3 regions of the Peribacillus sp. NPDC058002 genome follow, and region 3 is predicted to be linked to each of the others. Evidence: riboswitches for the same ligand, from Rfam matches in the RefSeq annotation. Region 3 holds a riboswitch; each other region holds the start of a gene.

Region 1 (11,128 bases), on a different contig from region 3:
GTCAATTGGGAAGCATCGGAAATAACAATAACATTACCACAATCTGCATCAATACAATTCATATTGACATTGAACGGCACCGAAATCCAATTCAGCTTTGTTTCAGCCGCTCCGAATTCGCCGGTTGGTATCCATACGTCAGGGACGATGATTGTTACCACCCCGCCAGGACCGGATAGCGTGCTGAATCTGGTTAATACTTCTACTTTCCCAATAAATAACCTAGGAGTAACGTTCACAATCGTAGCGATCACTTAATCTGGATTTTCATCTGCACTTGGTATAGATATTCCACTCTTGATAGAAAGAACCGACATGGGGAGCACTAAAAGCTTGGCTAGCGGCTCCCCTCTTCGGATTCGACATTCCTTCAAGGGTTCAAAAGCAAGCGGCAATCCTAATCTCTCCTGAACTCTTGCTAACGTAGGCCCGTGCAGCATGCCGGGGTATACGATAAATCGCCCGTCTTGCATTTCGATTGGTTGTATTAGGATGAAATGATTTTTGGGAATCTCTATGCTCCAGCCTTGCCTCCATTCAAATGTTCCTTCTCCATTCGGAAGCAGCATCGGATAATATAATCCGTCGTACTCGTACTCGTGGATTTTATACCAACCAGCGGGGGAAAGGCCGATCATGACTTCTTGTTTTTGTACCCAATCTTCCATTGGAACCATATGCTTGAGACGGGCAAACTCTGTTAGATTCTCAGTGGAAGTTTGAATTTCCTTTACGGGCTGAATATCAATGTCGACAGGGCAGTGAATGGTCCAGCCCAATTCCTTCGCCATCCGGTATGGCCAACAAACACCTTTGACGCGCTTCGTTTTGATCCATCTAGAGCTGTCATCAGGCCACCTTGGATCTACTATTTTTTCTTTAGCAGGCAGTATTGCAAAGTCCAGCAGCTGATTGAACTTTATGTTGATCATAGGCTATCACCTTTCTTAGAACTATCATTAGTAATGAATCTATGCACTAAGCAAGGATTTATGATTAACATGTATTATGAACAGCTTGTACAGCAAACCGCAATCGTCCGTCATCCACTTGGTAACAATCGCCAGAACCCTGTCGATACATCCTCAACTTAATGAAGTACTGAAAAAATAGGCAAGTAATGAATGATATGGGGACAATTCTTCTACGAATAAAAATCAATCCAAACTTAACTATGCCATTACAGGACTTTACTTTTATGATAATAATGTAATGAAAATTGCAAAGAATATTAAGAAATCCAATCGTGGAGAATATGAAATCACTTCGGTCAATTAGTGTCATCTCAAGAATAATCAACTGAATGTCGAGTTATTGGGAAGAGGATTTAGTTGGATAGATACCGGCACTCATGAATCACTACTGGGTGCTTCTTTCTCTATCCACACCATTCAAAATCAGCAAAATATTCGAATAACTTAGGTAGAAGAAATAGCATTTCGCAAAGGATTTATTACTCCCCAAAAACTTATTACCTTGGCTAAACTATTAGAGAAAAATGAATATTTAGATTCCCTTACCTATGCTAGTCTTCCTAAAGAGATACGTACCTTAACGTCTGATCCTAGATTAAGCTTTAATAGGGGAAGCATTGTATATGAGAAAATCATTGGAGCTGTGGTTGCTCAAGAACCAATTGTTCACTTTGCGGCGGAGTCTTATGCTGATAACAGTATTCAAAAAGATAAGTTCGGTGAATACAACTTTGATGCAAATAAAGTAGCAAGTTTACATTCACTACGCCCTCTTATTCAATAATACTTAAAGGCCGATGATTCCTTAGCGTAGGGAAAATCGGCTTTTTTCCTGCCAAAATTCTCTTAGCGTATGTTTTCCGCGTTTTGTTGGAGGAGCCCCATTAACAATTTGAGGTGCAGTTTTTTGACTTTATACTAATGAAAAATTACATGCTGCATTAGAGTACTCCCCTCTGAATTTGAAAGCATGGAGCATTTCAAACATCACTGCAATTTTCTACGAATCAAGATAAAATTAAAGGGCATGAGCCCGGTAGATTACCGGGTTCATGCCCTCAAGGCAGCATAATTAAATAAAGTGCCTAACTTTTTGGGTTCACTTTTTACTTATTTTTCTCCTAAAATAGCGAGTGGACTAAATACTTCATAATGAATATGGTCTTTCGATACACTCCATTTATTCAGGGCCTCATTGATTGCTTCCATAAAAGGAATAGGTCCGCAGAAATAAAAATCCGCTTCTTTTGATGGAACGATAGATTGCAGGAAGTCTAAACCCACGTATCCTTCTTTATCAAAATGTCCAGAGGTTCGGTCAGCTTCTGTTGGTGTACCATAGACTACATATGATTTTATATGTTGGTGTTCATTCACTATTTGTTGCAGATGATCTTTAAAAGCATGTGTTTGACTATTGCTTGTTGCATGGATAAACGTAACCTGACGTTGTGGTTGCTTTTCTATAATGGTGTTTAACATGCTAAGTAAAGGTGTAATTCCAATACCCCCACTAATCAGAACAACGGGTAAATCGGTGTTATCCAGTTCGAAGTCACCTGCAGGAGCAGAAAATTGCAGCACGTCTCCAACTTCCAGCTGTTTATGTAAATAGTTAGATACAATTCCAGATGGAGCATCTCCATGTGCATCTTCACGTTTAACACTAATTCGGTAGTAATCCTTACCAGGTGAATCCGAAAGACTGTAATGGCGTATGTGCGTATATTTCTCGCCAGGAATTTCAGCCTTAAGTGTCAAGTATTGCCCAGCATGATAGGAGGCAATGGGTTTTCCATCTCTAGGCTTTAGATAAAAGGAGGTTACCATATCACTTTCTTTTATCTTTTTTTCGATATTGAAGCTTCGATATCCTTCCCATCCACCAGGCTGTTGTTCTGTTTCCTCATATAGGTTTTTTTCAATATCAATAAAGGCATCTGCAATATAGCCATAGGCCTTTCCCCATGCCTCTATGATTTCAGCTGTAGCTGCGTCACCCAATACATCTTTAACTGCTTGAAGCAACGTTTCACCTACAACCGGATACTGTTCAGGCTTGACTCCTATGGCACGATGTTTCTCAGTAACTCTTTTAATTACCGGTTTTATCGCTTCAAGGTTCGTAATATGTTCTCCTGCAGCATAGACAGCATATCCCAAGGCCTCTTGTTGAATTCCTCTTTTTTGGTTCGTTTGGTTAAAAAGATTATACAAATCAGGAGCTTTTGAAAATAGTAATTCATAAAATCTCTTTCCAATTGGTTTACTATGTTCCTTGAGAACTGGTGCTGTTGACTGAACGATTTCTATGGTCTTAGCATCAAGCATGTTGAAATTTCCTCCTCAAATTCCAGGAATATTTACATTAAATAGCATTCCCGATAAATATTGGAGTAAACATGATATTTTGGCACTGTTCACTTATCATTAACCAACCCAAACTTCTTACTAAAGGTAACTTCCGCCCATTTGGAGGTTTTGAAATCCCTTAAGATAATTCAAAGACACCATACCTATAAGTACGGTGTCTTTTGTTATTTTAGTATCCTTGTTAACTTAAACTGACCCTTTATATCAATAAGAACAAAGCTGCTGACCAGTAGCAGAAAAAAGTGTTATAGGGTCCAATTGATAAGCAATCCTGCTTGTGCTAACCCACCACCGAAACCATATAATAAAATCTTCTCACCATGATTGAGCTTTCCTTCGCTTACTCCTTGATCTAAAGCTAATGGTATTGTTGCTGAGGAAGTATTTCCATACTCCACTAAGCTATATAATGTACGCTCAATTGGAAAACCGCTTCTATCGCATATTGACTCAATCATTCTTAAATTTGCACTATGCGGAACAAACCAATCCACATCATTCAAATGAAAATCCGTATTTTTCATCACAGTTTGCATTCCTTTTGGAACAGTAGTAACAGCCCATTTATAAACCTCACGTCCATTTTGAACAAGGTTACCACTATTATTCAAGTCTTCACCATTTATACGTGTCGATAGGTTTGTACTATATAAATATTTTCCGCCTTCTCCTTCCGAATATAAATGTGACGAAATAAAACTTGGCTGTTTTTCATCATATTCTACAAGAACCGCTCCTCCACCATCTCCAAATAAAATACAAGTGGCTCGATCTTCATAGTCCATAATTTTGGATAAAGTATCGGCTGCAATAACAAGAACTTTCTTGTTTAAACCAGATGTTACTAATCCATTAGCTACATGCAGCCCATAAGTAAAGCCTGCACAAGCAGCGTTTAAATCAATAGCTCCAGTATTCTTAATACCTAGCTTTGCTTGGACTAAAGAAGCTACGCTAGGAGTGTTGAAATCAGGTGTGAATGTACAGACAATAATCATATCAACATCTTCGACAGATTTATCATACCGTTTCATTAAATCCTTTACAGCTTTATAACTTATTTCACTAGTAAACTCTTCTTCATGTGCAATTCTTCGCTCTTTAATACCAGTCCGTTTAACAATCCATTCATCATTGGTTTCAACCATTCTTTCTAAGTCCTTATTTGTTAGCCTTTTATCTGGAACATAAGAACCTATCGCTGTAATACGTGCTTTGGATTTGAACATAAAATAACCACCTCGTGTTATGAATTGCATCAATTTTATAACTGATATTAATACCTGGTACTAATTATAAAGTAAAAAAAATCTTATGCAACTACCGGTCACTTTAAACCCATAAGAAAAAAAGAGCTGAACGACAAAGAACGATCGCTACTGATAATTAAGAAGATTCTGCTCCAAAATAGGAACGTATATCGTAGCCAGAACATCCTGTTACGCGGAAGTGACGGGTGAACCACAAGGGCAGACAAACTAGATAATCATAGTTTGCCAACAGTTTTTTTGTGGGGTTGTATAATGGGAACGTTGATTTCCTCTTCAAGCACTCGCTTTTCTAAGCAGGAGTCTCGCGCCTTCCGCTCCAATCAACTTTGCTTTTTTTTTAGATGGACCCCTTTTGTCTACAAACTCAGTTATCTAAAGAGAAATCCGGTATTACCACTTTTAATTTCCTAACCGTAACGGTAACAATAGAAGTTTTTAATATTCGTATCTTTTTCCGAATAAATAATATACCAAATATCCCAATAGATTAAATAAAGTAAATGCCAGAATCCACCCAATATGTAATCGTTTATAATGTTATTAAAAGGAAAATAAGGGCCCTGTAAAAATTCACAACTGCGGTCAATGTTTATACTCCAACAATGAGGGATCAAAAAGTCCTCCTGTCCCCATTTTAGCGTAATAAAAAAGATCATTATTATTAAGTAAAATGATGAAGATGCGAAAATTCCATGAACCGTCCCTTTTTAATAAGGAAAAAATCCTGTTGAATTCCAACAGGATTTTAATCAATCTTCAAAAATTCACAATTATAGGATTTCTGTAGATTAACGGGACGAAACCATTTTAGTGTTTTTGTTTGTAATAGGTTACCGCGAGCGCAAGGGCCAGCACTGTTCCTTTGACGATATCCATCGCATAATACGGAACGGACATCATGATCAAACCGTTTTGAAGGATTCCAATCAAGACTGCACCGACAAAGGTTCCAAATGCATTCGGTTTTCCCGCTCCTAAAACGGAGGAACCAATGAAGGCAGCCGCAACGGCATCCATTAAATAGGGGGACCCTGAATTGATTTCCGATGTCATGACCCTTGAAGCTAGGACAATCCCCCCGACTGCAGCTAATAGAGCTGAAAGCAGATAGGCAAGGATTTTATATTTTTTGACCGATATCCCGGAAAGTCTCGCCGCTTCCTTATTTCCCCCAATAATGTACATATAACGACCATGCTTCGTATAAGTCAAAAAGATATGGGTCGCAATCACAATGACTGCCATGATCAGGATTATCCATGGTACCTGGCCAATTTTGGCGAAAAATGGACTGATCAGACCTGTTGCGAATGTTCCGTCGGGCATGACCATATTTTGCGAAACCGTTGCCCCTTTTGTATAAGTAAGGGCAATTCCCTGGATAATGAACATGGTAGCCAATGTCATCAGCATGTCGGGAATTCTCAATTTAACGATCATGAATGAATTCAAAGCCCCTACGACAAGTGAGGCGCCGATCGCAGCTAAGATGGCGATTAATGTATCCTGCGAAAACCAGACGAACATTGATATGACGATGGCATTTGCCAATGATGCGACGGATCCTACGGAAAGGTCGAAGCCATCCACGGTCAGGGATATCGTAATGCCGATCGCAATGATGGTCACGATTGAAATGGAACGCAGGATGTTGATCAGATTATTCGTTTGAATGAAAGCTGGATTGGACACGGCAAAAATTCCAATCAGAATGATAATCGTCAATATTGTGCCGTATTTATATAAAAAGTCGAATAGTTCCGGCCTTTTCTTCGCTTTCGCTGTCTGCGTAACAGGAATGGGTATGCTCATCCTATTTTCCTCCTGTTGAATAGAATAGTAGTTCTTCTTCATTCGTTTTGCTCGTTTCTAATTCGATGACAGTGCTCCCGTCATATAACACATATGTCCGGTTGGTAATGCCGATGATTTCGGAAAGCTCGGATGATGCATAAATGACCGCTTTCCCATTCCTTGCAAGCTTTGCAATCAATTCGAATATATCCTTCTTGGCTCCAACATCGACCCCTTTCGTTGGTTCATCGAATATGTATACTTCCGCATCGGCCATAAGCCATTTTCCGATGGCAACTTTTTGCTGGTTACCACCTGAAAGGTTTTCGACAATCGCTTCCCCTGAAGGAGTTTTAATGCCGAGACTTGCGATTATTTCCTTCGCCTTTTCCTTTTCCGCCTTACGATTCACGAAACTGAACGTCTTGCAGAATTTGCCGAGGCTGGCTGCAGTCAAATTCGCCGAGACTGATTCCTGAACGAGGACCCCTTCTTTCCTGCGTTCCTCAGGTACAAGTGCCAGACCGCTTTTTACTGCTTCGTGCGGTGATTTCAAAGAAAGCTTACGACCATTCAGGACTACTTCTCCCGCTGTGATCGAAGTATGACCGAAAAGGGTTTTACAGAGCTCCGTTTTTCCCGCTCCGACTAACCCTGCCAAGCCGATTATCTCGCCTGCTTTAACATTCAGATTAACATTCTTGACTTTCTCGGCATCTGACAATCCGCTCACTTCCAGAATGACGTCTCCGATCGAAGCATTCACTTCTGGAAATTGGTCATCCATGGTTTTACCGAGCATATTCTCTACCACTTCGTTACGGGTCATGTCCTCCTTCTTTCGACAAGTGACACGCTCCCCATTCCTCATGATCGTAATTTCCTCACAGATTTCAAAAATCTCAGGCAGACGATGTGAAATGAAAATGATTCCCACGCCTTTTTGCTTTAATTCATTTACAATTCGAAAAAGTTCTGTCGTCTCCGTATGACTTAACGGAGCAGTTGGCTCATCGAGAATCAGGAATTTGCATTCTGTCGAAACGGCCCTTGCTATCAGGACCATTTGTTTTTCAGCCAAGGTAAGATCTCTTACCAGCTTTTTCGAAGGGACACGAATTTTCATATCTTCAAGAATATAAGAGGCTTGTTTGTGCAGCTCTTTCCATTGGACCCTCTGTTTTTTTCCCATGTTTTGGACCATATCATTCAACATTACATTTTCCCCAACCGTTAAGTAAGGGATGAGGGCTGTATCCACTTCCTGATAAACAATTTGAATGCCTTGTTCCTGAGCCGCTTTTGGCGAGCGGATATCCCGCCTCATCCCATCAATGAAAATGTCACCTGAATAATGAACATGGGCTCCCGATAAAACTTTCATTAACGTCGATTTTCCTGCTCCGTTTGCACCGACCAATGCGTGGGCTGTCCCTGATTGAACGGAAAAGTCAACTTCACTCAGCGCCTTCACCCCTGGAAATTCAATCGAAATCTTCTTCATTTCTAGTTGCGTGCCCATGTCCATTCCCCCTTATTGAACAGACACTCCCTTCACTGGAAAGAGAGTGTCTCTTTTTACTTTTTATAATGGTCTTTCAAAACTTTCATCCAATCTTCTTCAAATTCCGTAGATTCACCCCAACCATCGACAATACCAGACAGATTTGCCATGTTTACCGCTTCCTTTGAAGCCCGGACTTGCTTTTGTGAAATAAGTGAAGCCTCTAAGTCATAGGTTTGCGGAGTATCTTCGCCCGCTAATTTTTTAGCCAATATCCTCATATTCACTGCACCGATCAGCTTGGGATCGACCGCTGCCGTGTAGGACCATGAGCTATCAGCCGATTGGATTTCCTGGAGATCTGCATTAGATACATCAACACCATATATCTTCACTTCATCGCGGCCCGCTTCTTTAATCGCCCGGGCTGCACCGATGGCAAAGGCATCCCAAGTTGCGAAAATGGCATCCAATTTACCTTTAGGGTATTTATTCAACATTGCGGCTACAGCATTTTGTGTCTGAACCGAAGTATCAGCAGATGCCACCCCGAATCTTTCGACTTCTTTAATCCCAGGATTTTCTTTTAGTTTTTCCTGATAGACTGCATTTCTTCTTACCATTGGCGGGAAACCATCCACCCAAAGATAGGCAATTGCCGCTTCACCTTTCTGCTCTTTTAACAGTTTATCAAAAGCCAGTGTGGCCAACGCTTCATCATCCTGTGAGGTTAATGTCACGCCATCAATTTTAGATAGTTCGCTTATTGAATCGAACGTGACAACGCTTTTACCTGCATCAACCAACTTCTGAACGTCATTCACAGTTGCTGCATCATCACCATGGGAAATGATATACCCGTCGTAATCTTCCTCCAAAGCCTGCGCTATCGCATCATGAAATTTAGCCGTATCACCATTGGCTGTATATGTATCCACTTGAAATCCCAGTGCTTCCCCTTCTTCCTTCGCCCCCGCCAGGTATTGGGCCGTATGATCATCACCGCCAATTTTTCGGATCACTTTGATCTTGGCTCCATCCCCATCTGCAAATCTTTCCGGTACATTTTCAAATGATACTTTTTCTTCTTTCTTCGATTCTGTGGAACTCTGCCCAGTGGAGCACCCTGTTAAAAGCAAAGCCGAAGCGATGGCTGAAATGAATATTCCTTTAATAGACCTTCTCATCTTGTTTTCCCTCCATATTTTCAATTTAGTCTTATCAGTTTAGTTGGTGTAAATCCCAAAATAAAAACCTCTCTAATATAGAGAGGTTTAATCAGCTGTTTTGCAGACTTGTCCCTCTCTTATCTGTCAAAACATTTCTGTTTTGCAGGATTTAGCACCAATTCCTAATGGAACGGTTGCTGGGCATCTTAGGGCCAGTCCCTCCGCCACTCTTGATAAGAGATATATTGTGTTACGTTTTCGTAATTATCACTTTATAGGGATATAGTCGTAAAGTCAATAGATTTTTGAATATTTGAAATGTTCCTTGTTATTTTTTATTTTCTTTGAAGCTGGGCTAGACGCTTTTTCTCGATTTTTTCAAGCCTCTCCAACTGCCTTAATTTCACTTCGAACAAAGTGATCGGGTCACGGTAAACTTCCGGATTTTCTTTCATATGCTCCAATGCAGCCTGGTAGTCTTTAATCTCGGTCTGCGTTTGTTCAATCGTTTTTTGAAGTAAAGCAAATGAACTGCGATAGAAAAGTGAGATGTCCCGATCCAAAGATTTTTCAAACAATCCAAATTGGGTAAGGAAACGTTCCGTGATCATTTCCGCAACATCCAGGTAATCTTCACTTTCCAGATATTTCTTATAACGATTGTACATATTGGCTTTATTTTGCGGTATCGCCCCAAACAGCTTCCCTGCTCCTTTAAGCAGCAATTGTGATGGAGTCCTGCGCAAAAGGATATTAACGTTTTCGATGCGGATACTGCTTGTCATCCGATCGGCATCACGGCGCCAGTCATCCAATACCCTGAAGTCTCCTGCAAGCGTAATCCGTTCTTCTTTGTATAATTCATTGAATCCGGCACTCATCTCATCCATAAACTGCTGGCTTTGTGAAAACTCCATTTGGGAACTGGCAATCCAGTCTTGTAGAGAACGATAATATTGAGGCATGATCTTATCAGAAATGAAGTTTTGAATCCGCTCATTCATTTCTTGGTTTAACTGTACATGGACCTGACTGAAATCACTGCTTTCCGTTAATGATTTAGAGCAATCCTTCAGTAATTCAGGAATTTTAGTAGAAAGCTGATTTTTCACTTCATCCTTAAGCAGACGATAAGACCTTATGATATTTTCACTTTTTTCTTTTTCCAAATCAGCCAGTTGATTGACCGCCCCATTCAGTTTGACTTCCATCTGTTCATTCCAAGAGATGGAATGCTCGCATTTCCGCTCATTGGCTGCCCGTTTTTCTAACAGATAAGATAAAGTTTTACGAATGAATGCAAGGATTTTCTCTGATCTTCTTTCCTTCCAATTCTCATCTTGGTAATTCGATTGAAGGAAGGCTGAAAGGTCCTTCAATTGCTGCTTGCTATCATAAAGTTTGGAGAAAGCGAATACTTTCGCATTCGGGAAATATGCATTCACTTTATCCCATGTTTCGTCTTCCATCCGGACTGCGACCTGATCACTGTATATCGTATCCATTTTATTTAATAAGAAATGAATCGGCAGTTTCGGAGCCATCATTTGAATTTCCAATAACAGATCCCGTTCGCTGCCGGTGAAAGGCGCCCGGGCGTCCAGGACGAACATCAGTCCATCACTGCCATGTAAATAGCCTTGGAAATCGGATTCCACGCTTTTTTCCCCATTGAACCCCGGTGTATCCAATAATCGCAGACCATTATTTCTTAGGTAGTCACTTATGATTGTCACATCAACAATAGTCCCGCGCTGGCGGCGTGTTTCATCCAATTCAGCTAGCTCCATGACAACCTTTCTATCTGTATCGGTAATTTCAAGAATTTCCAAATCATCCCCGTCTTTGACACTGACTAAGGATGAATGATCTTCAGCGGCAATGCTCTCGCCAACAATTGACTGAATGAAGGATGTCTTGCCATTTCCTGTACTTCCTACAAGAAGAAGATTGAAATTTCCGGTATCCTTAAGCCCCTCAACCATCCATTTAAGCTTATTGCCAACCTTTAGGTCATTATCTTCAGCCCACTGGATAATGGAA
Region 2 (11,128 bases), on a different contig from region 3:
CGCCAGTTATCACCTGAAGGAGGCCTTTGCCAACCATGCAGGTTACGGCCATGAAAGCGTATAAGGGTTCTATCATTATCGGCGGCATGCAGAACGACAGGAATGGACCCCTCTCCAGCCTGCGGCTCATCGCATACAGTATGGATCCAGCCTTCCTTTTCGATAAAGTCCAAAGTCCGCTGAAATACATTGGGCCTGTACCAGCTTTGATTCCGAAATTCAATGGCAACTGGAATATTGCCCATTTCAGCTTTGCACCATCGCAGGTAATTCACATTTTCCCGTTTACAATCAAACCATGGCGGAAACTGAAATAAGACCATCGCGAGCTTACCGGACTTCTGATAAGCCTCCAGAGAGTCGCAAAATGCCTTGAACATTTCCTTCTTGCTTTCAAATGGGATTTCCCCACGCTGATGTCCTGTCATCCCTTGATAGGCTTTAACGACAAACTGGAATGATGCAGGCGTCTCGGATACCCACTTTTCACTGTTCCTCTTTGGCTGGACTGCATAGAATGAGGCATCCACCTCCACAACGGGAAAATGAGCACCGTACTCTTTGAGTTTATCACGCTGGGACACACCGCCATGATACAAACTATCATGATCACCCCAACCGGTCACACCAACATAAATCATCTGCATCATCACTCCTTTGGGACAGGCCCCAATTACTGAAGACCTCTTCTTTTATTATTTTTTACCCTTATTGAGTCTTATCTAATCTTTGGTATAAGGGAGTGAATATCAAAAACAAAAAGCCTGCCAGACAGACCCGGCAGGCTTTTTGTATGAATGGTTATCCTGAATCGCCTTACAGGCAGGCCAGTCGGTTATTACCCGATGGATCCTTCCATTTCGAACTTGATCAGACGGTTCATTTCAACCGCATATTCCATTGGAAGTTCTTTTGTAAATGGTTCGATGAAGCCCATTACGATCATTTCCGTTGCTTCTTGCTCAGAAATTCCGCGGCTCATCAAGTAGAACAATTGTTCTTCAGATACTTTGGAAACCTTCGCTTCGTGTTCAAGGGAAATGTTATCATTCAAGATTTCATTGTAAGGGATCGTATCAGATGTAGACTGATTATCCATGATTAATGTATCACATTCAATGTTGGAACGAGCTCCATCCGCTTTACGTCCGAAATGAACGATACCACGGTATGTTACTTTACCGCCCTGTTTAGAAATTGATTTTGATACAATCGTTGAAGATGTATTAGGAGCCAGGTGAATCATTTTTGCTCCAGCGTCTTGGTGTTGGCCTTTGCCGGCAATGGCAATCGATAATGTCATACCGCGAGCGCCTTCACCTTTTAAGATGACAGCAGGATATTTCATTGTCAATTTGGAACCGATGTTACCATCGACCCATTCCATTGTTGCATTGGCATCACAAACCGCACGTTTCGTAACTAGGTTAAACACGTTGTTTGCCCAGTTTTGGATCGTCGTGTAACGGCAGTAGGCATCTTTCTTGATGACGATTTCAACAACCGCACTATGAAGGGAATTAGTCGTATAAACAGGTGCTGTACAACCTTCGACATAGTGAACGGATGCGCCTTCATCAACAATGATAAGCGTACGCTCGAATTGCCCCATGTTTTCAGAGTTAATTCGGAAATAAGCTTGAAGCGGAGTATCCACTTTTACGCCTTTTGGTACATAGATGAAAGATCCGCCTGACCAAACTGCTGAGTTCAATGCAGAGAATTTATTGTCAGTAGGCGGGATCGTTTTTCCAAAGTGCTCACGGAAGATATCTTCATTTTCACGAAGTGCTGAGTCCGTATCTTTAAACACGATACCCATTTCTTCCAATTCTTCTTTCATGCTATGGTAAACCACTTCTGATTCGTATTGAGCAGATACGCCGGCAAGATATTTTTGTTCGGCTTCAGGAATTCCCAATTTATCAAAAGTCTGTTTGATTTCATCAGGAACTTCATCCCAAGATTTCTCTGATTTCTCTGATGGCTTAACATAATATGTGATTTCATCAAAATTCAGGCTCTGCATGTCGCCGCCCCATTGAGGCATTGGCATGTTGTAAAAATGCTCCAATGATTTCAAACGGAAATCAAGCATCCATTGCGGTTCATCCTTCATTCGAGAAATTTCTTCCACGATTTCTTTTGTCAGACCACGCTTTGAACGGAAGATGGAAACATCTTTATCCGCAAAGCCATATTTATAATCGCCGATTTCAGGCATTTTCTTTGCCATAGCTCGTATTCCTCCATTTCAAATGGCTGAATGACAACAGCTCATTTTAATTTAATTATTCCTTCAATCCCTTTTCCATGGCTTTCCAAGCTAAGGTCGCACACTTGATTCGGGCTGGGAATTTAGAGACACCTTGAAGGGCTTCAATATCCCCCAGATCCATCTCATCGTCGTATTCTTTTCCCTGGATCATTAAGGAAAAAGTCTCGGATATCGCTAGGGCAGTATCAACATCTTTGCCCTTGATGGCTTGAGTCATCATGGAAGCCGAACTCATGGATATCGAACAACCATCACCATCGAATTTAACATCGCTGACCTTGCCACCTTCTATCTTCATCGTTAAACGAATCCGATCGCCGCAAGTTGGATTATTCATATCGATAGTCATGCTTCCATCCTCTAGCATGCCCTTATTACGCGGTTTCTTATAGTGATCCATAATGACTTGTCGGTAAAGTGTATCTAGGTTATCAAAAGACATTACTGAAATACTCCTTCGTTTTAACAAGCCCGGATACGAGCTTATCAATATCTTCTTCCGTGTTATATAGATAGAAACTTGCTCTTGCCGTCGATGATACGTCCAACCATTTCATTAATGGCTGTGCGCAATGATGACCGGCGCGGACAGCAATTCCATCTGCATCAAGAACGGTAGCGACATCATGTGGATGTACGTCATTAATATTAAAGGTTATTACACCCGCACGCTTTTCTGCATCTTTAGGACCGAATATGGTCAGCCCTTCGACTGCTGACATTTTTTCCATTGCATAAGCGGCAAGCCTATGTTCATGCCGTTCAATATTATCCAAGCCGATTTCTTCCAAGAAATCAATTGCAGCACCAAGGCCGATGGCGCCGGCAATGATTGGGGTACCGCCTTCGAATTTCCACGGGAGTTCTTTCCATGTAGACTCTTGTAAACCTACAAAATCAATCATCTCTCCGCCGAATTCAATCGGCTCCATTTTTTCCAGAAGTTCTTTTTTGCCATATAATACGCCGATACCTGTTGGACCGACCATTTTATGACCTGAGAAGGCAAAGAAATCACAATCCAGATCACGGACATCGACTTTTAGGTGCGGCGTGCTTTGCGCCCCGTCGACTACCATTACAGCACCGTGTTCATGGGCAATTTTCGCGATTTCCTTCACAGGATTGATGACACCAAGTACATTCGAAACCTGCATGATGGAAACGATTTTCGTTGCGTCTGTAATCGTTGCCCTAACATCATCAAGGGAAATCGTGCAATCCTCTTGAAGCGGAATATACTTCAGTACAGCGCCTTTTTCTTTGGCAAGCTGCTGCCACGGAATGATATTACTGTGATGCTCCATGTAGGAGATGACGATTTCGTCACCCTCTTTAATATTTGCACCACCGTAACTTCTTGCTACAGTATTTAAAGAAGTCGTTGTGCCTCTTGTAAAGATGATTTCTTCTGTAGAAGAAGCATTAATGAATTTACGTACCTTTTCACGTGCACCTTCATACGCATCCGTAGCTTTTGTTCCAAGTGTATGCACCCCGCGGTGAACATTCGAGTTGTATCCGCGGTAATATTGCTCAATCGCTTCAATCACTGCAGCCGGTTTTTGAGAGGTTGCAGCACTATCTAAATAAACTAATGGCTGACCATTGACTTCTTGATCTAATATCGGAAAAAGCTTACGAATTTCGTATGGGTTCATTACTGTACTTTCCTTTCAATGACCGCTACTAATTGTTTTTTAACTCCCTCAATTGGAAGCTGGTTAACAACAGGGGCCAAGAATCCGTGAATGACAAGTCTTTCTGCTTCTTTCTTAGTAATACCACGGCTCATTAAATAATACAGTTGAAGCGGGTCGACACGACCGACGGAAGCAGCATGGCCAGCCGTTACATCATCTTCATCAATCAAGAGGATTGGATTGGCATCTCCGCGTGCTTTTTCACTTAACATTAATACGCGTGATTCTTGTTCGGCATTTGACTTTGTAGCGCCATGCTCTATTTTCCCAATTCCATTAAAAATGGAGGATGCAGCGTCTTTCATGACACCGTGCTTAAGGATATAGCCCTCAGAGCGTTTGCCATAATGAATGATCGCTGTCGTAAAGTTCTGTTTTTGTTCCCCGCGTCCGACTACAACGGATTTAGTATCACCGTGAGAGCCATCGCCCATTAGATATGTTGTATTATCTGATATCGTATTTCCATCGTTCATCATGCCAAGTGCCCACTCAATACGAGCGTCACGTCCTGCCACCCCACGGCGGTTAACGTACGTCGTGAAGCCTTTAGAAAGGGTATCGACCGCTCCGTACTCCACTTTGGCATTCGCATTTGCAAATACCTCCGTTACGATGTTGGCAACCCCTTCGTTAGACTCAACGCTTGAGAAGTAGTTCTCTACATATGTGACAGAGCTATTATCTTCCGCTACGATCAAGACATGGTTGAAAAGTGTAGCATCTGGATTATCCAATAGGAATACCGACTGGATCGGCTCTTTGATTTCTACATTTTTCGGAACATAAAGGAATGCTCCCCCATTAACTAATGCAGCATGAAGCGCCGTTAAACGATGTTCATCTACCTTAACGCCGTCTTTCATGAAATATTTTTGCACGAGCTCAGCATGGTCGCGAGCCGCTGTTAAAATATCCGTGAAAATGACGCCTTGTTCTTTCACATTTGCTGACAGATTGATATGTGCCGGCGTATTATTGCGTTGAATGTATAAGTTTTCATTTTCTTCAATGATGGATTTAATATCTTCCGGAAGCTCCTCTAAAGAAGCAAAAGCTTCACTTTCAACCGTATGAGTCTGGAAAGAAGTAAAATTCCATTTATCGATTTTCGTTTTATCCGGCTTTGGCATCGGGAGCTTTTCTAATTCAGAAAACGCTTGAATCCGAAGCTCGGATAACCAAGCTGGATCATTATTTTTAGTTGAATAGGAGCTTATATCTTCTTGTTCAAACGGTAATTTCGTTTCTGTAGTCATTGCAAATCCTCCTACTTACGCTTCTTCGCCAACAGTTTCGTCTTCAATGCCCAATTCTTGTTTAATCCAGTCATAACCTTCCGCTTCCAAGCGGGCAGCAAGTTCAGGACCGCCTGATTTAACGACACGTCCTTGCATCATAACATGTACAAAATCAGGAGTGATGTAATTTAATAGACGTTGGTAGTGAGTGATGATCAAGCATCCAAAGTCTTCTCCGCGCATTTCGTTGATTCCTTTTGAAACGACTTTAAGTGCATCGATATCTAGACCTGAATCAATTTCATCCAAGATTGCAATTTTAGGTTGGATCATCATTAATTGAAGAATCTCGTTACGTTTTTTCTCTCCGCCTGAGAATCCTTCATTCAAATAGCGTTGCGCCATATCTTCATCCATTTCAAGGAACTCCATTTTTTGGTCCATTTGACGGATGAATTTCATCAATGAAATCTCATCGCCTTCTTCACGGCGTGCATTAATGGAAGAACGCAAGAAGTCAGCATTTGTAACACCGCTGATTTCACTTGGATATTGCATAGCTAGGAATAGGCCGACACGAGCGCGCTCGTCTACTTCCATTTCCAATACATCTTCGCCATCGAAAGTGATGCTTCCGCTAGTCACTTCATATTTAGGGTGACCCATGATTGCTGATGATAAAGTGGATTTACCAGTTCCATTTGGTCCCATGATCGCATGGATTTCTCCACCTTTGACTTCAAGGTTTACCCCTTTTAAAATCTCTTTGCCTTCAATTGATACGTGAAGATCTTTAACCGTTAATGTAGAAGCTGACATAATAATACCTCCGTGAACTAATTCCAATTTTATTACCAGAAAGTAAGGATTACTTTCTTTACTGTAATTTTACGTAAAAGCATTCTCACTTTATTCTCATTCCAATTTTATAACAAATCCAATTTGGAATCAACTAAATAGATAGGGGTTTTCACTTCCGTCATGTTTAAAACCCGTCCTATTCTTACAATACTAACAGATATGGCCTGTTTACTGCATATCTATACTTATTTTAGTTTTTGTTAAAATTATCTTATTATTCAGCAAATCTTCATCCTTATTAATATATGCTCAAAGAATTCGATTGCAAGGTATGAACGTTCCGCTTTAAAAAGAAAAAATCGGACTGCCAGGCACTATGTAAGTTTATCCAATAAGGCAACCCTTATTTATGGACCACTTTCCATTTTACCTCTACAGACCGATCTTTTAAAGAACTCTTTTATATGCTTATCCGTGAATTTTGCGTTGTAGGTTCTGGACCATTTTATTGCACTTTACATGTTCCCTATCCCGTTCTTTCTCAACCTCGATACGGAGGTCTAAGTTTCTACTGTACTCACTGTAGCCAATCCCATGTGAAGACTGCATCGCCTTTTCCATTTCGCTTGTTACATTTAAATCCAGAGTATTGATAGTGAACCATCCTTTCAAATTTGTGTATCATTTTAATGCCTTCATTACCTCTATACCCTTCACTTTCATGATTAAACATAAAAAAACGGCCTGAATTAAATCAGGCCGCCATTCTTGAATTATTTATCCGCCGGTACAACTGCACCTTTGTATTCCTTAAGGATGAAATCTTGAATTTTTTTAGAATGCAACACTTCTACAAGCGCTTTGATTTCTTCTTTATTTTCATCGCCTTTGTTTACAGCGATGACATTCACATAAGGTGATTCGGAATCTTCAATCGCAATTGAATCTTTCAATGGGTCCAAGCCAGCGTCGATTGCATAGTTAGAGTTGATCAAAACAGCATCGCCTTCGCCGCTTTCATAGATTTTTGGAAGTAATGCCGCTTCATATTCAGCGTCGAATTTAAGGTTTTTCTTATTTTCAATGATGTCTTTCGTTGTAGCTGTCGTTTTATCGATGCCCTCTTTCAACTTGATGAGGCCATTCTTTTCCAACAGGGATAAAGCGCGTCCATGGTCAGCGACAGAGCTGCTCAAAATGATCGTTGCTCCATTAGGAAGTTTATCGATGCTTTTATATTTTTGAGAGTATAGTGCTATTGGCTCGATATGGATTCCCCCAGCATTGACGAAATCATATCCATTTTCTTTAATTTGCGACTCTAAGTAAGGAATGTGCTGAAAATAGTTAGCATCCAATTCCTTATCATTCAACGCCTTATTCGGTAAAACATAGTCCTGGAATGTTTCGATTTCCAAATCGATTCCTTTTTCTTTAAGAAGCGGCTTAGCTTCCTCAAGGATTTCAGCATGCGGAACATTGGATGCCCCTACAACTAATTTTTTCGATTCTTTTTCTGTATCACCGCCGCTTTTATCCTTTTCACTTCCACAAGCAGCCAAAGCGATAGATAACACTAAAATTAATGCAAATCCTAAAAACTTTTTCATCCTATTCATCTCCCTTTATCTTTTATCCAATTTAGATGTAATCACATCTCCAATAATTTGAATTATGAAGACGATAATTAGAATAACGATAGTCGCCACAAGCGTAACGTCATTTTGATTTCTTTGATAGCCTTCCAAATAGGCTAGATTACCAAGTCCGCCTGCGCCGATGACCCCGGCCATTGCGGTATATCCAACCAATGCAATCGATGTTACCGTAATCCCGGAAATAAGGGCAGGCATCGACTCTGGAAGAAGGACCTTCCAAATGATCGTGCTCGTTTTTGCCCCCATGGATTTAGCGGCTTCAATTACACCTTTATCGATTTCACGAAGGCCGATTTCAACCATACGCGCATAAAATGGGGCTGCACCGATAATAAGTGCCGGCAATGCAGCGTTCTCTCCGATCATGGAACCGACAAGTGCCTTAGTGAAAGGAATGAGCAGCACGATCAAAATAAGAAATGGAATGGAACGGAATATATTAACGATAGCACTCATGACCCCGTTAATTACCCGGTTTTCCCACATATTACCCTTCCCTGTCAGGAACAGGATCAATCCTAATATTATGCCTATAAAAAAGGTTGCCACTACAGAGACGCTTGTCATGTATAGCGTTTCTTTCGTTGCTTCAATAATGTCTTCCCAATCAATATTCGGCAATAATTCTTCAAGCATGAGTAATCACCTCCACGCCTACTTGCTGTGCTTTAATGAATTCGATTGCGCGGAGCATTTCATCCTCTGTGCCATCAAGATGGATAAACAATGTTCCATATGAACCGCTTCTTGTTTGGGATATCTTACCTTGAACGATATTGACATCCAACTCGAAGTTACGTACAAGCTTGGTGATCAACGGGCTTTCTGCATGATCACCTACAAAGGTCAATTGAATCACTTTGCCTGCAGGATAACGTTCGAGCAAATGGTCCATCGTTTCTTTCGTTTCTTCTGGTTCAGTTACCTGCTGCACGAAACGCTTTGTCATTTGTTCTTTAGGATTCTTGAAAACATCCAGGACAGGACCCTGTTCAACAACTTGCCCGTTTTCCATCACGGCGACGCGATGACAGATTTTACGTATTACATGCATTTCATGTGTTATCAAGACGATCGTCAATCCTAGGCGCTGATTGATGTCAACAAGCAATTCGAGTATGGAGTCGGTAGTCTGTGGATCCAAGGCAGATGTCGCTTCATCACACAGCAGCACTTTAGGGTCATTTGCCAGAGCCCTGGCTATTCCCACCCTTTGCTTTTGCCCTCCGCTTAATTGTGAAGGATAGGCCTTTTCCCTGCCTTCCAGTCCGACTAACTTGATCAACTCGTTCACACGATTGGTTCGTTCAGTTTTAGAAACTCCTGCAATTTCCAATGGGAAAGAAATATTTTCCTGAACGGTCCTTGACCATAATAGATTGAAATGTTGGAAAATCATGCTGATTTCTTGACGGGCCTTACGGAGCTGAGCCCCTTTAATTTTTGAAATTTCCTTCTCAGCCACCACAACGGATCCCTCTGTAGGAGTTTCCAATCCATTGAGCATTCTGATCAAAGTACTTTTCCCCGCTCCACTGTAACCGATGATACCGAAAATCTCGCCTTTATTTATTTCAACATTCACATTATTTACAGCCTTGATCGTCTCACTGTTTCCTTTTCCTGTTCGGAACAGCTTACTGACTTTCGTCAATGTAATCATTAATCCTCACCTCTTTTATCCAATAAAACCTATGAACTTAGTTGATTTCTTTACATTATTAGTCTGTTTCTCATATCATGCACATGTTTTCCCCATTAAAACAGAAAAAACCTTTCTGCATGAGCAGAAAGGCAGGTGAAGAAACAGGCCTTTCTCTCATCTTCCAAAGTAATTAAACTTTGTGTGAATTGGCACCTTTCCAAGGAAATCTCCTTGTCGGTTGCCGGGTTTCATCGGGCACATCCCTCCACCTCTCTTGATAAGAGCTAATATATAGAATATTTGTACATCATTAAGTTCTTTAGTATGGAGAAATTTTATCATAGATAAAAAAGGAGCGCAATGTATATTATTTCTAGTTCAAGGATGAACAGGAACTTTGCTTAAAGCGTTTTGGAAGTCAAGGAGACGATATTCGTCGCTTTTTCAATTGCCTGCTCTAAATCTTCTATTAAGTCGTCTACATTTTCAATCCCAATTGATAAACGGACTTGATCGGCACTTACACCCGCTTTCGCAAGACCCGCCTCATTCAATTGTTGATGGGTCGTACTGGCTGGGTGGATGATCAAGCTCTTCGCATCCCCTACATTCGCCACATGGGACCATAATTCCACCGAATTGATAAGTTTTGCCCCAGCTTCGCGATTACCTTGTATTCCAAAAGTCACGACAGATCCAGCTCCCTTAGGCAAATATTTATCCGCAAGGGCCTTATCGGGATGATCCTCATCACCAGGATGCGAAACCCAAGTCACGGCAGGATGGTTTTTTAAATATTCAATGACAGACTTGGTGTTTGATAGATGCTCTTTCATCCTTACATGCAGCGTTTCAAGTCCAAGCGTAAACTGGAATGCACTTTGGGCACTTAGCGCAGGGCCTAAATCACGAAGTAACTGGACTCGGGCTTTCGTTATGAATGCGGCAGGTCCAACTGCCTCGGCGTATACCAGACCGTCGTAACTTGGGTCAGGCTCCGTGAAGCCAGGGTAGTTTGGCGAGTTCCAATCGAACTTCCCTCCATCCACGATGACACCGCCTAGTGTCGTTCCATTTCCCAGAAGCCATTTTGTAGCGGAATGGATGACGATGTCCGCGCCAAAATCAATTGGTCTGCAAAGATATGGTGTTGCAAAGGTATTATCAATGATTAAAGGTATGCCGGCTTCATGGGCGATTTTCGCCACCGCTTCAATATCAAGCACCCTCAAACTTGGATTACCGATCGTTTCGGCAAAAATGGCTTTAGTTCTTGGCGTAATCGCCCTTTTGAAATTTTCAGGATCATCGGGAGAAACGAACTTCACTTTGATCCCATATTTAGGAAGAGTATTTTCAAAAAGGTTATAAGTACCGCCATATAATGTAGAGGCTGAAACAATCTCATCACCTGCAGCGGCAATGTTCAGGATTGAAAGTGAGATGGCAGCCATTCCACTTGCTGTTGCCAATCCGCCGATGCCACCTTCCAATAAGGCCATTCTTTCCTCAAAAACGCTGACCGTGGGATTATGAAGCCGTGTATATATATAGCCATTCTCCTTTAGGCCAAATAAATTCGCTGCATGGTCGGTGTCTTTGAACAAGTATGCATTGCTTTGGTAGATAGGAACTGCACGGGCACCTGTTTCATCAGTTTGCAGACCGCCATGAACACTCAATGTTTCGAAACGCAACTTTTTCCCTGACATATGGTTTCACCTTTTTCTATGGATTTAGTTGGAATTATATGATATCTGGCCTTTTATAAACAAAAAAACCACTTCAACAAGAAGAGGTCT
Region 3 (9,150 bases):
TAAACTCCTTAAGACCATCAGTTGTTGGTCTTTTTTTGTTTTAGGAACGACAATACTTCCAAAAAGGCTGGTCCATTATCGATGAGTCTGTAATCCATAAATGCACACCCTTCCCTTTTTATTCTGCTTGGTATGGTTTCAATCGTAAAGTCCTTTAACTGGAGACTTTCGTCCACTTCCTTCCAAAACAAGGGTGTAGCCACACCAGCGAAAGAATTTCCCCGCGGGGAATAAGGAAGGATGATGGTTTTTCCTTCACTATGCTGCACAAAGTCCAGGTAAAGTCGATTATGCCGATTTATTTTCATCCTTTCCGTAGTAAAATCATTTGGGGTGGAACTTGATAAGTAGTCACCGAGAAAGTCAGTGAAAATGCGTGTCTCTTGATAAGTAAATGTGTCTGCAGGCAGTGGGATGTGTATTTGCAGTCCTTTGTTACCTGAAGTTTTTACAAAAGCTTTTATCCTTAATGAATCCATCACCTTCTTTATTTCCTGTGCGGCCTTTATCGCTAAGGAGAAATATTCGATGGAAGGAGGATCCAAGTCCAGGACGATTTCGTCGGGACGTGTTTTACCCGCTTTCTGAAATGGCGCATGGAATTCCAATGCAAGTTGATTGCCGAACCAAAGAAGCGTTTCAATATCGTTACATAGCATATACTCGATATCTTCATCAATGAACGTTTTAATAAAGGACGGCGCATAATCAGGTTTGTTTTTCTGGAAAAATCTTTCTTTATCCAAAGTGCCATGAGGATAGCGGATCGTCGTTAGCAGTTTATCCTTCAAGAAGGGTAAGAAGAAAGCTGAAACCTCCCGTAAATAATGAAGGTATTCAACCTTTACCACCTTTTTATTTCCTGTTATCCAAAGCGGTTTATCCCTGGAAGTTATTTGTACAGTATCTGGAAATGTATATTGACCTAGCACGAATTTCTCCCAGGTACATTCTTCAGGAGCCGTTTGTAAAAGCCATTGTGAAAACTGAGGCTCACGCAATTCATTCTCCTCATACACGTGTAAGAATTGGACTTCGATGCAAATGGATGGATGGATATAAAAAAATTGTATGTCCTCGTCTGATGCATTTTGCTTGATCAGTTCATATAATATCCTTTTATCTTGAGGACTCAGTCCATTTTTAACACTTCCGATTTTGGTTACGGCACCTTCTTTGAAAACTGCGAGGGAAACGTAACCATTTTCTTTGTGCAATGCTGTAATGAAACAAGAAACGGTCTTCCAATTTTTCACCTTGATCCATGAGGCAGTACGTTTCCCTTCCTGCCAAGTCCCACCAATTTCCTTGGCGACAACACCTTCGCCATCTAATAGGGTGACCTTATTCAAGGCATTATCCAATACGTCAAAACTCTCTATTAATTGTATCAAAGCCTTATCGTTGGGATCAGGAGGCATAGGAAAGCCAAGATTTGCCCCCATATTCAACATCAATTCCCTTCTTTCTTCCATGGGTTTAGCTGCTACGTTTTTTCCGCTGATGCTAAGCAGGTCAAACGCTATGAACCGGCATGGGGAAAAACGGGCCTTTTCTGAAATTAAGGATTGTTTCCCAAGGCGTCCTCGCCACTGTATTTGGAAAAAGTCGGCTTTCGCCTGATTGGTAAGCCAGACCAATTCGCCATCCATCCGAAGCGGGAGATATTCTTCCAGGTGCAGATTTTTGATGTAAGCAATGATTTCCGGGAATTGTGGTGATAATTCCTTTTCGTTCCGACTCGAAATGCTAATGGTATCGGAGTCTATCGTTAATATAGCCCTAAAGCCGTCATATTTGACTTCATAACGCCAATCCTTGGAATTGGGGGCTTCAGGGTAATAGGTAGGCAGCATCGGTTTCATTTTTTGTATTTACCTCCGCAAATAATTGATTAACATTATTTTGCCAAAAAAACGAAGTGTTAGAGTTGGCAATTGTTTTTTCGGTTTTTTTTGAACAAAGGGGAATAATAAAATTGTTCTTCTCTTTAAAAATAAGTTATGAGGTGACGAATATGCATACGATGTGGAAGGGGAGCATATCATTCGGTTTGGTGAACATTCCGATCAAACTTCATGCTGCAACGGAGGATAAGGATATTTCTTTGAGGACGTTGCACAAGGAATGTCATTCACCGATTAAATACGAAAAGGTTTGCCCGGTATGCCAGAAAGAAGTGGGGAAGGATGATATAGTCCGCGCTTTTGAGTATACAAAGGGAAAGTTTGTTGTATTGGAAGACAATGAACTAGAACAACTGAAAAAACAAAACGAAGAAAAAGCCGTGGAAATCGTGGATTTCGTTAAAATTGAAGAAATAGATCCCATTTATTTTAACCGGAGTTATTACATGTCTCCTAATGACGGAGGGATAAAAGCTTATTCCCTTTTGAGACAGGCACTCAAGGAATCGAATAAGGTAGGGCTAGCGAAAATCATCATTCGCTCCAAAGAACAAATGGCGGTAATCCGAGTCGTTGATAATACCTTGGTGATGGAAACGATTCATTATCCGGATGAAGTTCGCCCCACAGCGGATGTTCCGAATATTCCTGCCAACGATACCATTGTAAAAAAAGAAATCGATACTGCCGTATTATTGATAGATCAATTAACGACTACTTTCGATCCGACAAAATACACCGATGACTATCGAACCGCGTTACTTGAATTGATTGAATCAAAGAAAGCAGGACAGACGACGATTCCAGCCAAAACAAAAGAACCAATTTCCAACAATGTAACCGATTTAATGGAGGCATTACAGGCATCCATTGACCGTACGAAACATGATGAAACGGAAATGAAAAAGACGACCCGAAAGAAAGTGGCACCGAAAAAAAAGAAGCAAGCTTAAACAGGAAGCTGAGCGGAAGACACATGATGTCGCTCGGCTTTCTGCTTGTTTTAGCAAGGTAATTTGCTTTCTATATGGTAAAGAAAGTGAATTAATAGGGGGGAGATTTACATAGGTAAGGAAAGTGCAAATATGTAAGTGGATCACGATGTAAGAAACAGAATGGAAATAAAAGAAAATGGTGGATGGAAATGAAGGCAAAAAAATTCGCTCCCTAAAGAGCGACAATGAGGAATTCAATCGTGAAAATCAACATATAGGCGAACGGTTGTAGTTTTCGACTATATATTGTGTTCATATTCTACCATATTTAATTCTGAAATAGCAACAAAATTACTGAAACTAACCTATGAATTTTTCTGGAAATCAATGATATTTCCCCCATTTAACGGCTATGAGGCTTTTGCATTTTCATATTCTTATAAAAAACTACAGTATAAAATGGACTTTTAGTATAATTTATACATACAGGATGATATAAATTAAATATGAATGGAAGATGCAAAATGGAAAATGGAAAAATCAAAGCACTTCATGCCGGGAAGCCGAAACAAGAAATTTTTTCAAATATCGAAATCTATTCAGCAATGGATAAACAAGAACAGGATAATGTGACAGTGACTAAATCAGGTATAATTGGTGATGGGGTTGGTAATGTAAAGTTCCATGGAGGTCCTGATCGCGTTTTGTGCTTTTACCCCTTTGAGCATTATTCAATATGGAATGAAAAATTCTCTAAAAAACTGGAAATCCCTGCATTCGGTGAAAATTTAACCGTAGCGGGGATGAGGGAAGAAACAACATATATTGGCGATATTTATCAAATAGGCGAAGTGATTGTTCAAATTAACCAGGGGAGGATACCTTGTTCGACCATTTCCCATTTCAATCAAGAACCTAAGTTTTTGGAACTCGTGCTGAAAACGAGTTTCACTGGTTATTTTGCAAGAGTACTTCAAGAAGGAACGATAAATAAACAAAACGATATTGTGCTGATAGATCGTTTGCAGGAAAAAATTTCAGTTCATTATGCAGCAGAGGTACTCCTTCATAAACGAGATGGGCTGGAAGGCGCAAAGGCTTTACTTACACTAGACTCGTTAGCGGAAGACTGGAAACAAAGGATTTTGAAGAGGGTTCAAGCTGCAAAAGGGTGAATGATTTTTGCAAAAGTGAAAAAAATGTCGATCAGGTATTGAAATTGACAGATTATTAATGTAAATTAAATATAATCAAATTTTGAAATCTTATGAAAATTATATAAATGGATCTTATCGAGAGAGGTGGAGGGACTGGCCCGAAGAAACCTCAGCAACCAGCTTAGGCAAAGGTGCTAAATCCAGCAAGCAGAGCTTGATAGATGAGGAGAATGTTTCAAAAAACCTTCTTCTTTGAGAAGGTTTTTTTTCCTTTTCTCTCATACTCATAGAATACGACAAAAACAGGATTGTTTTTGAGAGAGGGTGTAATGATGGATTTTCGTAAAGACGTGAAAGATAGAATACTGGTTGGGGAAGGGGCAATGGGGACCTTATTGTATTCAAATGGCATCGATCAATGTTATGAGGAATTAAACTGTACGAACCCAGATCAAATAGAGTCCATCCATCGTGCCTATCTGGAAGCCGGTGCAGATATCCTTCAATCGAATACATACGGAGCCAATTTCAACAAATTGAAACGGTATGGAATTGAAGATGAAGTAAGCAGAATCAATCGCCAGGGAGTCATTCTTGCTAAAAAAGCGGCAAAAGGAAAGGCATACGTCTTCGGTACCATAGGGGCACAGCGGAGCATCAGGAAATCGGATTTAAGCATGGAAGAGATAAAACGGGGTTTTCGTGAACAGCTATACAGTCTTTTGATGGAAAACCCTGATGGGATTCTCTTGGAAACATTTTATGACCTGGAAGAACTGGAAACCGTCCTGCAAATCGTTAAATATGAAACTGGACTGCCGATCATAGCAAATGTTTCGATGCATGAACTGGGAAATCTTCAAAATGGAATCCATTTAAATGAAGCTTTTCAAAAACTTGAGCAACTGGGTGCCGATGTTGTTGGGGTGAATTGCCGTCTCGGTCCACATCATATGATTCGGGCCTTGGAAGAAGTGAGTTTGCCAAAGCAAGCATCAATTGCCATATACCCAAATGCCAGCCTCCCGGATTATGTGGATGGAAGGCTCGTCTATAAAGCTGTGCCGGAATACTTCGGTTCAAGTGCCCTAGAACTTCGTGAGCAGGGGGCCGCGATCATAGGAGGGTGCTGTGGAACGACTCCGCTGCATATTCAAGCTGTAAAGAATGCGATTGGAAGTTTGGCTCCTGTGAAAGAGAAATTTACGAAATCCCGTGAAATAGAAATAATTGAAGTGAATGATAGAGAATTGGAACGTCCCCTGTTCGAAAAGGCCAAAACAGAAAGGACGATTCTAGTTGAACTTGATCCTCCGAAAAAGTTAGGTATAGAGAGCTTCATGACTGGTGCCGAGGTTTTGAAAAAAGCAGGGGTCGATTCCATTACATTAGCCGATAATTCGCTTGCCTCACCAAGGATATCGAATGATGCACTGGCCAATTTACTGAAGAACCAATTGAATATAGAGCCAATGGTGCATATAACATGCCGTGATCGAAATTTGATTGGACTGCAGTCACATTTAATGGGTCTGCAAACGGTGGGTCTGAACGAAATATTGATCATCACCGGAGACCCTTCAAAAATTGGGGACTTCCCGGGCGCCACTTCGGTTTATGATTTATCTTCCTTTGACCTAATAAGTATGGTCAAACAATTTAATGAAGGTCTTTCCTATTCGGGTCAAAGTTTGGGCCAACGGGCAAATTTCAAAATTGCTGCAGCGTTTAATCCCAATGTGAAATATCTGGATAAAGCGGTACTGAGAATGGAAAAGAAGATTGCCTGCGGTGCCCAATCCTTCTTGACACAGCCAATCTATTCTGTGGAGCAGATCGAAGAAGTATATGAAGCCACAAAACATTTAGAAACCCCGATCTTCATCGGTATCATGCCCTTGACAAGCACCAGGAACGCCGAATTCATCCATAATGAAATCCCAGGCATCAAATTGCCTGATAATGTTAGAAGAGCCATGGCGTTAGCGGGGGATGACCCTGTAAAGTCGAGGATTGAAGGAGTGAATATCGCGCGAGAGCTAGTGGACGCGGCAAGGGAAAAATTCAAGGGCATATATTTAATCACTCCGTTCCTTCGCTATGAAATGACGGCGGAACTTACGAAATATATTAGAAAAGTCGATAGTAAACATACATCAGAGGTGGCAGTACATGAATAAAAAAGCGATTCAAGATCAGTTAAATTCTAAAATACTCCTTCTTGACGGGGCGATGGGAACCATGCTTCAAGCGGAGAATTTGACGGCAGGGGATTTTGGAGGGGAACAATTCGAGGGCTGCAATGAATATTTATCATTGACGCAACCGGAAATCATCCAATCCATTCATGAAAAATATTTAGCAGCGGGTGCAGACATCATTGAAACAAATACCTTCGGAGCGACCAGCATCGTACTGGAGGAATACCAAATAAGCACTATCGCCTACAAGCTAAATAAGATTTCAGCTGAGCTTGCCGTTAAAGCTTGTGAAAAGTACTCCAATGATGAATGGCCAAGGTATGTAGCTGGCTCGATGGGTCCAACTACAAAAACGCTTTCCGTAACGGGAGGAACGACTTTTGATATTTTAACCGATTCCTATGCAGAACAGGCACTCGGTCTCTTGGATGGCGGGGTAGACTTGTTATTGGTGGAAACCTGTCAGGATATGCTTAATGTCAAGGCTGCCTTTTCCGGAATCAAAGCAGCATTCGCTAAAACAGGAAAAGATGTGCCTGTCATCATATCAGGGACAATCGAACCGATGGGCACTACACTTGCTGGCCAGTCCATCGAAGCTTTTTATTTATCGGTTGAACATATGAAGCCCGTTGCTGTCGGCCTTAATTGTGCAACAGGGCCGGAATTCATGATAGACCATATCAGGACACTTGCAGATATATCAAATAGCGCCATTAGCTGTTATCCGAATGCCGGGCTCCCTGATGAAGAAGGGCACTATCATGAGTCACCTACTTCACTGGCAGAGAAAATGAAGCAATTTGCCGAAAAGGGATGGATCAATATCATTGGTGGATGTTGTGGTACGACACCAGAACATATTAAAGAACTTTCCAGGGTCCTCGAAGGCATGAAACCCCGTACAATTACGGAAACAGCCCATGGTCATGCCGTATCGGGCATAGAGCCGCTAATTTATGATGATTCAATGCGGCCTTTATTCGTAGGTGAAAGAACGAATGTTATCGGTTCCCGAAAATTCAAGGAGCTGATACGCGGAAAGCATTATGAGCCAGCTGCCGAAATTGCACGATCCCAGGTAAAAAAAGGGGCCCATGTCATTGATATCTGTCTTGCTGATCCTGATGGGGATGAGCTTGGCGATATGAAGGAATTTGTGGAAGAGGTCGTCAAAAAAGTGAAAGTCCCATTGGTCATCGATACTACGGATGAAGCCGTGCTTGAACAAGCATTAAAACATTCACAAGGAAAATCGATCATTAATTCCATAAACCTTGAAGATGGTGAAGAGCGCTTTGAAAAAATAGTGCCATTAGTCCATCAATATGGTGCTGCCGTTGTCGTAGGAACCATTGATGAAACTGGGATGGCAGTCGATGCTGAACGGAAATTGGAAGTGGCTACACGGTCTGTGAATTTGCTCGTTAATAAGTACGGTCTGAACAAAAGTGACATCATTTTTGATCCGCTTGTATTTCCTGTAGGTACAGGGGATGAACAATATATTGGATCTGCATTGGAAACGGTGAATGGAATAAAGGCGATTAAAGAAAAATTTCCGGAATGCCTAACGATACTTGGCATTTCTAACGTTTCATTCGGTCTGCCAGCGAGGGGAAGGGAAATATTAAATGCCGTTTTCCTCTACCATTGTACAAAGGCGGGTCTCGATTATGCTATCGTGAATACAGAAAAACTTGAACGTTTCGCTCTGATACCGGAAGAGGAAGTGAAATTGGCTGAGGCACTGCTATTTGAGACTTCAACTGAAACTTTAGCGATTTTTACCGAGTTTTATCGCGGGAAAAAAGCGGAGAAGAAGGATAATGGTGTGATCCTGCCATTGGATGAACGTTTAGGTAACTATATTATCGAGGGAACGAAAGAAGGATTGGTTGATGATTTAAATGAAGCGATTGAGCGCGGTGACACCCCATTGGAAATCATCAATGGACCATTGATGGATGGCATGAGTGAGGTGGGGAGATTGTTTAATGACAACCAACTTATTGTCGCAGAGGTGCTTCAGAGTGCTGAAGCGATGAAGGCGGCAGTATCTCACCTTGAACCACTAATGGAAAACTCTGAAGATAGTGCTAAGAAAGGGAAAATCCTTTTGGCGACCGTCAAGGGAGATGTGCATGATATCGGGAAAAACCTAGTGGATATCATCCTATCCAATAATGGCTATGAAGTCATTGATTTGGGCATAAAGGTCGCACCGCAACAAATCATAGAAGAGGTTCGAAAACATGAGCCAACCATCATTGGCCTATCTGGGTTACTTGTCAAATCTGCACAGCAAATGGTTTTAACAGCACAGGATTTAAGGCAAGCGGGAATAGATACCCCAATTTTAGTGGGAGGGGCAGCATTATCCCGTAAATTCACCGATTTTAAAATATCACCAGAATATGAAGGACCGGTTTTATATTCCAAAGATGCGATGGATGGTTTGGCTGTAACGAATATTTTACATGACTCTGACAAAAAAGTGGTGTACTTGGAAGAGTTAGTCGAGAAACGGGAAAGAGCGAAAGCGAATGCCGCCATTGCTGCCACGATGGAAAAACCTGTTCGGAAGCAGTCCACAGCTGCCCCTTTAAGCGATGCTCCTGTTCAAATCCCGCATGACATCAAGCGTCACGTCCTGAAAAACTATCCATTGGATGTCATCCAGCCGTATATTAATAGGCAAATGCTGATTGGACATCATTTGGGGTTAAAAGGTAAAGTGTCCGAATTGCTTAAGCAAGGGAATGAAAAAGCAGTGCAACTCAATGATCTCGTTGATGAATTGATTGAATTTCTAAAGACGGAACCGGATTATGGTTTGAATGCAGTTTATCAATTTTTCCCTGCTCAAAGCGAAGGAGATAAGCTATTGGTATACAACCCGGAGAACCATAACGAGGTTTTGGAAACTTTCGACTTCCCCCGGCAAGAT

What was found. A riboswitch is a leader RNA that binds a small molecule or an ion and turns the genes downstream of it on or off. The one in region 3 is predicted to bind S-adenosylmethionine.
Region 1: it holds a riboswitch for S-adenosylmethionine, as region 3 does, so the genes downstream of both, ACFVSH_RS06530 (sugar ABC transporter substrate-binding protein) here and ACFVSH_RS18515 (bifunctional homocysteine S-methyltransferase/methylenetetrahydrofolate reductase) in region 3, are expected to answer to the same signal.
Region 2: it holds a riboswitch for S-adenosylmethionine, as region 3 does, so the genes downstream of both, ACFVSH_RS07495 (methionine ABC transporter ATP-binding protein) here and ACFVSH_RS18515 (bifunctional homocysteine S-methyltransferase/methylenetetrahydrofolate reductase) in region 3, are expected to answer to the same signal.

What each region holds. Positions count from the first base shown of each region.
Region 1 is NZ_JBHVQU010000020.1:33,712-44,839, reverse strand. It holds gene ACFVSH_RS06575 (hypothetical protein) at 1-258, shown strand, start outside; gene ACFVSH_RS06570 (hypothetical protein) at 255-932, opposite strand; gene ACFVSH_RS06565 (hypothetical protein) at 1,180-1,278, shown strand; gene ACFVSH_RS06560 (hypothetical protein) at 1,477-1,758, shown strand; gene hmpA (NO-inducible flavohemoprotein) at 2,085-3,305, opposite strand; gene ACFVSH_RS06545 (ketoacyl-ACP synthase III) at 3,593-4,576, opposite strand; gene ACFVSH_RS06540 (ABC transporter permease) at 5,426-6,430, opposite strand; gene ACFVSH_RS06535 (sugar ABC transporter ATP-binding protein) at 6,432-7,934, opposite strand; gene ACFVSH_RS06530 (sugar ABC transporter substrate-binding protein) at 7,991-9,103, opposite strand; SAM riboswitch class I at 9,220-9,325, opposite strand; gene ACFVSH_RS06525 (GTPase domain-containing protein) at 9,421-11,128, opposite strand, start outside.
Region 2 is NZ_JBHVQU010000025.1:14,275-25,402, reverse strand. It holds gene ACFVSH_RS07535 (DUF72 domain-containing protein) at 1-641, opposite strand, end outside; gene sufB (Fe-S cluster assembly protein SufB) at 839-2,236, opposite strand; gene sufU (Fe-S cluster assembly sulfur transfer protein SufU) at 2,292-2,720, opposite strand; gene ACFVSH_RS07520 (cysteine desulfurase) at 2,710-3,939, opposite strand; gene sufD (Fe-S cluster assembly protein SufD) at 3,939-5,240, opposite strand; gene sufC (Fe-S cluster assembly ATPase SufC) at 5,256-6,041, opposite strand; gene ACFVSH_RS27090 (YuzK family famiily protein) at 6,492-6,632, opposite strand; gene ACFVSH_RS07505 (MetQ/NlpA family ABC transporter substrate-binding protein) at 6,797-7,633, opposite strand; gene ACFVSH_RS07500 (methionine ABC transporter permease) at 7,649-8,317, opposite strand; gene ACFVSH_RS07495 (methionine ABC transporter ATP-binding protein) at 8,310-9,344, opposite strand; SAM riboswitch class I at 9,498-9,610, opposite strand; gene ACFVSH_RS07490 (O-acetylhomoserine aminocarboxypropyltransferase/cysteine synthase family protein) at 9,728-11,038, opposite strand.
Region 3 is NZ_JBHVQU010000131.1:769-9,918, forward strand. It holds gene ligD (DNA ligase D) at 18-1,865, opposite strand; gene ku (non-homologous end joining protein Ku) at 2,018-2,860, shown strand; gene ACFVSH_RS18510 (MOSC domain-containing protein) at 3,367-4,017, shown strand; SAM riboswitch class I at 4,129-4,227, shown strand; gene ACFVSH_RS18515 (bifunctional homocysteine S-methyltransferase/methylenetetrahydrofolate reductase) at 4,332-6,179, shown strand; partial or broken gene metH (methionine synthase) at 6,172-9,150, shown strand, end outside.